2 regions of the Candidatus Pelagibacter sp. PS_34 genome follow, and region 2 is predicted to be linked to the other one. Evidence: riboswitches for the same ligand, from Rfam matches in the RefSeq annotation. Region 2 holds a riboswitch; the other holds the start of a gene.
The links. Region 2 has a riboswitch for glycine ahead of gcvT (glycine cleavage system aminomethyltransferase GcvT). Riboswitches for the same ligand answer to the same signal wherever they lie in the genome.

Region 1 (3,218 bases), 520 kb from region 2:
CGAAAACTTATTGAATAAATTGAAAATGGATTTTGTTACAATTTTAATAAATTTAAAAATAGTTCAAGAACCTAGTGAAAGTATTTCAAGACCATTAAAAAAAGAAACATCTAACGATCCAAAATGTTTACTAATAAAAAGAAAAAATGAAAAAATTTCAAGAAATGAGAAATGTGAAGCTACAGGTAAAAAGTTTAAAAACTGTTGTGGGGCCTTATAAAGAAAATATAAAATAGCCCAATAAAACTATTACTCCAAATAAAACTGCTAAATTTAACTTTGATTTAAAGAAGTTTTTAATAAATAAATTAACCTTACTTTCTTTCATGCTGAGTGTACTTAGATCGTCTATTTGATTTACGAAACCTTTAGATCTTCCAATAGTTAAAAATTTATTTTTTCTATGATTAAAAATTTCTTCTCCACTCATGTTAAAAAATTCATTCAAATTTTTTTCAATCGATTTTCTTACGTTATCTAATATTAGGTCTCTATCTCTGTGGGCACCACCAATTGGCTCTGGAATAATTTCATCAATTACTTTTAGTTCTAAAAGGTCTTTTGAAGACAATTTCATAGCTTTTGCTGCTTCTAAAGTTCTTTTAGGGTCTCTCCATAAAATGGTGGCACAGCCCTCTGGAGATATTACTGAGTAAATTGCATTTTCTAACATGATTACCTTGTTAGATGAAGCAAGTGCTATTGCCCCTCCTGATCCACCTTCTCCAATAACAATTGCAAGAGTTGGGACGTTTAAAGACATGCAGCACTCAATTGATTTTGCAATTGCCTCTGCTTGACCTCTTTCTTCCGCTCCTACACCAGGGTAAGCTCCGGGTGTGTCTATAAAAGAAATTATCGGAATGTTAAATTTATTTGCTAATTTCATTAATCTAATTGTTTTTCTGTAACCTTCAGGTCTCATCATTCCAAAATTTCTTTCAATTCTACTTTCAAGGCTGTCCCCTTTTTCTTGACCAATAACTAAGACAGATTTTTCATCAAATTTTGCAAATCCTGCTAATACGGATTTGTCTTCTCCATAATATCTATCACCTGACAATGGGATAAAATCCTCAAATAAATTATCGATAAAAAATTTTGCTTTAGGTCTGTCTTCATGTCTTGCAACTAGAGTAGTTTGCCAGGGGTCTAAGTTAGAGTAAATCTCTTGTAGCTTATTATCTATCTCTTTTTGAGACTCAGATATTTTTTTGGTATCTACTTCCGAAAGACCATCTTGATTATAAGGGTCTTTAAGTTTGTCTATTTCTATCTCTAAATTTTTAATATCTGTTTCAAAATTTAAATAATTTTTCATATGATTGTTTAATTATTAATTAATTGAGAAAAAAGGCAATAAAATGTTTTAAATAATTTATATTTGACATAATTCTATTAAAGGTTACTCTTAATTGATATCGGGAGAGACTATTAGATAATAGCGCCGAAGGAGCAACCACCCCGGAAACTCTCAGGCAAATGGACCGATAACAAACATAACACTCTGGAAAGAGATTTATCTCGCCGATGGAGCAAAACTCTCAGGCAAAAATACAGATGGGGTAAAATGGGTGCTATGAAAGAACAATATACAAAAATACACAATCTATCAGTTTCTAATAAATTGCTTAACTTCGTTAATGAAGAATTGCTTAAAGATACAAATATTTCTTCTGAAAAATTCTGGGAAGGCTTCGACCAAGTAGTTCATGAGCTAGCCCCAAAAAATAAAGAGCTATTAAAAATAAGAGAAGATTTACAAAAAAAAATAGACGATTGGCATATTGCTAATAAAGGTAATGAAATCAATTTAGAGGAGTATAAAAAATTTTTAAAAGAAATTGATTATTTAAAAGAAGTGGGCCCTGATTTTAAGATCAAAACAAATAATGTTGATGAAGAAATAACTAGTATTGCTGGACCTCAATTAGTAGTTCCAATCATGAATGAAAGGTATGCACTGAATGCTGCTAATGCTAGATGGATGAGTTTATATGATAGTTTGTATGGCACAGATATAATTGAGCAATCTGAAGATAGTACTTCTCAGAGATATGATCCTTTGAGAGGTGAAATGGTCATAAAATATGGAAGAGACTTTTTAAAAAAATACTTTCCTCTAGAAAATTTTGAATGGCATAATATTACAGGCTTTAAAATTGATAATGGCTCTTTAACAGTATTAAAAGATAGTAATAAATCATCTTTAAAAAATAAAGATAAATATATTGGTCATAGAGGAGAGGCCAATGATCCATCAGCAATAATTTTAAAAAATAATAATCTTCATATAGAAATAATTATAGACCCAAATGCTTTTAGCGCTCAACAAGATCCTGCTAAAATTAGTGATATTATTGTTGAAGCTGCAGTTTCAACTATTTGTGATAATGAAGATAGTGTTGCCGCAGTGAATGCTGATGACAAAGTTATTTGTTATCGTAATTGGCTTGGACTTATGAAGGGTGATTTGAAATCAACTTTTGAAAAAAATGGAAAGACTTATGAGCGTAAATTAAATCCTGACAGAAGTTATATTTCTAAAGATGGAAAAGGATTAAAGCTACATGGAAGAAGTTTATTATTGGTAAGGAATGTTGGGCACCTTATGACTAACTCAGCAATCACTTTAAAAGATGGTTCTGAAATACCAGAAGGTATTATGGATGCCTTTATAACTTCAGCAGCTTGCGTTCATGATATTAAAAAAAAAGGTAATTCTAGAACTGGTTCCATTTATATTGTTAAACCAAAAATGCATGGTCCTGATGAAACCTCATTTACTGATTTAATTTTTACTAAAGTTGAAGAAGTTTTAGGATTGGAAAAATACACCTGTAAAATTGGAATTATGGATGAAGAGAGAAGAACCTCTTCTAATTTAAAAGAGTGCATTAGAACACTTCAAAATAGAGTATTTTTTATTAATACTGGTTTTTTAGATCGTACTGGTGATGAAATGCATACTTCAATGGAAGCTGGTCCTATGATTAAAAAAGGAGATATGAAATCTTCTAAATGGATTGGGGCATATGAAAATAACAATGTAGACATAGGTCTTCAATGTGGTCTTTCTGGTAAGGCTCAAATTGGCAAAGGGATGTGGGCTATGCCGGACAAAATGAAAGAGATGATGGAACAAAAAACTGGCCATCTAAATGCTGGTGCAAATTGTGCTTGGGTTCCCTCACCTACAGCAGCAGCTCTTCATGCTC
Region 2 (3,218 bases):
AATTGAAGAAACAGAAATTAATTATAAAGAAGTTCCAGATTATATAATTAGAGTTATTAAGGGTACTAATTTTGATTATTTTTCAACAGAGGCTCAAAATAATTTTTTTAACAAAGAATTTTCAGTTACTAAATTAGCAGATAGAATGGGTATTAGACTAAGTGGTCCCAAGTTAGAAAACATTGTTAGCTCTAATATAAAATCTGAAGGTCTTGTAAAAGGAGTAATACAAGTACCTGCTGATGGAAACCCTATTGTTATGTTGTCTGATCACGGAACTATAGGTGGATATCCCAAAATAGGTGTTGTTATTTCAGCAGACTTAGATCGAGTAGGTCAATTGACACCAGGCACTATTATAAATTTTAAGGAAGTAAGTCTTGAAGAAGCTCAGAATATATTTAAAGCATACATAGAAGATACAAATAAATATTTAAATGAATGTAATTAATAAAATTCCAGGTCCTATATTAGTTTTTATGGGAGCTTGCTGCTTAAGCTTTGGAGGCTTAATTGTTAAATCATTTGAAGGATCAACCTTATGGCAAATATTATTTTGGAGATCTTTATTTTTCTCGCTTACAGTCTTACTTTTTTTAATAATTACTTATAAAAAAAAATTATTTAAAGCGTTTTACGATTCAGGTTTACCAGGACTTATTGGCGGAGTTATTTTATCATTTGGTTTTTGTGGGTACGTCTTTGCGATGTATAATACAACTGTTGCCAATACTAATTTTATTATTTCGACGCAAATACTCTTTTTAGCAATATTTGGTTATTTATTTTTAAAAGAAACAATTTCATCTATTACTTTAGCTTCAATTATTTTAGCAATTACGGGTGTCCTATTAATGGTAGGTAATTCTTTATCACCAGGAGAGATGTCTGGAAACTTAGCGGCTTTTAGCATGCCAATTACATTTGCAGTCTTAATTATAATTGTTAGAAAATTTCCTACAGTTGACATGGTGCCAGCTCAATTTATAGCTGGTGTGAGTTCATGCTTTATTGGATTTTTATTATCTGAGAAGCTTATGATTTCTTCACATGATATATTTTTAGGTTTTACAGCAGGTTTTTTTCAAGTAGGATTTGGTTTTATATTTATAACTATGGGTGCACGTAGTACACCATCTGCAATGGTTGGTATAATCATGTTATCCGAATCTGTGTTGGGGCCAATGTGGGCCTTTTTATTTGCAGCTGAACGACCTTCTTTATTTACTTTAATCGGAGGAGGAGTAATTCTTTTTGCAGTATTATTGCAATTTTACTCACTACTTTTTTCAAATAAAAAAGAAAAAATTATTAATTGACTCTGTTACATATCTGGTAGATTATTCTTATATACGGGAGAGACTACAAACAATCGTAGCGCCGAAGGAGCAACCACCCAGGAATCTCTCAGGCAAAAGGACCGTAACATATTAACTCTGGAAAGAGATTAAGTTCTCGCCGACGGAATAAAACTCTCAGGCAAACATACAGATGGGTACAGTAAGTTAATATGGATATTTTAAAAACCGCACTTTACAGTTTACATCAAAAGCATGGAGCTAAGTTTGTTCCATTTGCTGGGTATCAAATGCCAATTCAATATTCTAAAGGAATTATTGAGGAACACAAAAGTACAAGAGAAAATGCAGGTATTTTTGATGTGTCCCATATGGGTCAGTTATTCATTAAAGGAGATGATAAGTTGGCAAAAGATCTTGAAAAAATTTTTCCAGCTGAATTGAGTAAGGCTAAATTAAATCAATCCAAATATAGTTTTTTAATGAATGATGAAGCAGGAATTTATGATGATTTGATTATCACAAAAGTTGAAGGTGGTTTTAACATTGTATTAAATGCTGCTTGTAAGAATACAGATTTTAAACTTTTAACTAAATTGTTAGAAGATAAGTATGAAATGATTTTAAGTGAAGAGCTATCGCTTATAGCAATTCAAGGTCCTAAAGCAGTCCAAATACTAGAAAAGATAATCAATGGAGTATCAGATCTAAAATTTATGAATGGCGATACGTTTAATTATCTTAAAGAAGATGTTTATATCACAAGATCAGGGTATACCGGTGAAGATGGATTTGAGATATCGATCAAAAATGAGAACGCAGAAGTGTTTGTGCAAAAACTCATAGATGAAGGGGCTAATTTAATTGGATTAGGTGCCAGAGATACCTTGAGACTGGAGGCGGGACTTTGTTTGTATGGTCATGACATGGATATTAATAAAAGCCCAGTAGAAGCAAATTTAAAATGGGCGATATCAAAAAATAGAATTCTTGAGGGTGGGTTTATTGGATGTGAAAAAATTAAATCTCAAATTGAGAAAGGAGTAAGCAAAATCCGCGTAGGTATTAAGCCAGAAGGAAGAATTATAGCCCGTGAAAAAACTTCAATATTTAGTGAGGATGATAAAAATATTGGGGAAATTACAAGTGGAACTTTTGGACCCAGCGTTCAGGCCCCAGTTGCAATGGGTTATGTAGAAAATTCATTTTCTAAAATTGATACTAAGGTTTTTTTAGAAGTGAGAGGAAAAAAATATCCGGCAATTATAAGTAATTTGCCATTTTATAAAAAAAGTTATGTGAAAGGAGCTAGCAAATGAGTGAAGTAAAATATTCTAAAGAACACGAGTGGATAAAGTTAGATGGAGACACTGCTATTGTAGGAATTACACAACATGCAACCGAAATGCTAGGAGATATTGTTTTCGTAGAGTTACCAGAAATAGGATCTTCTGTGGTTAAAGATGGCAATGCTGGAGTTGTAGAATCTACAAAGGCTGCAAGTGATATTTATACTCCTGTATCTGGAGAAATTATCGAAAATAACCAAGCCATTGTTGACGATCCTGCAAAAGTTAATTCTGATCCAGAAAATGAAGCATGGTTTTTTAAATTAAAAATTACTGATAAGTCTGAAATGGATTCATTAATGAATAAAGAAGAATACGAAAAATTTTCAAAAGAAAGTGGTAGTTAAATGTTAAAGAATGCTCAAAAAGATTTTATACAAAGACATATAGGTCCATCTATTGATGAACAAAATGTTATGCTTAAAGAGTTGGGATACCAAAATCTTGATGATTTAATAAAAGATACTGTACCAGAAAAAATTCTTCTTAAAGATGATTTGGATATTGGTGATCCAAATTCTGAATATAAAGCACTTAGAAAATTAAAAGATATTTCTAAAAAAAATAAGAT

Region 1: another riboswitch for glycine. It lies ahead of AC5SL3_RS00550 (malate synthase G); the one in region 2 lies ahead of gcvT (glycine cleavage system aminomethyltransferase GcvT).

What each region holds. Positions count from the first base shown of each region.
Region 1 covers NZ_CM182068.1:103,156-106,373, reverse strand. The annotation lists gene secA (preprotein translocase subunit SecA) at 1-220, shown strand, start outside; gene AC5SL3_RS00555 (acetyl-CoA carboxylase carboxyltransferase subunit alpha) at 215-1,321, opposite strand; glycine riboswitch at 1,413-1,500, shown strand; gene AC5SL3_RS00550 (malate synthase G) at 1,571-3,218, shown strand, end outside.
Region 2 covers NZ_CM182068.1:875,116-878,333, reverse strand. The annotation lists gene AC5SL3_RS04755 (5-oxoprolinase subunit C family protein) at 1-451, shown strand, start outside; gene AC5SL3_RS04750 (DMT family transporter) at 438-1,319, shown strand; glycine riboswitch at 1,344-1,433, shown strand; gene gcvT (glycine cleavage system aminomethyltransferase GcvT) at 1,511-2,617, shown strand; gene gcvH (glycine cleavage system protein GcvH) at 2,614-2,994, shown strand; gene gcvP (aminomethyl-transferring glycine dehydrogenase) at 2,995-3,218, shown strand, end outside.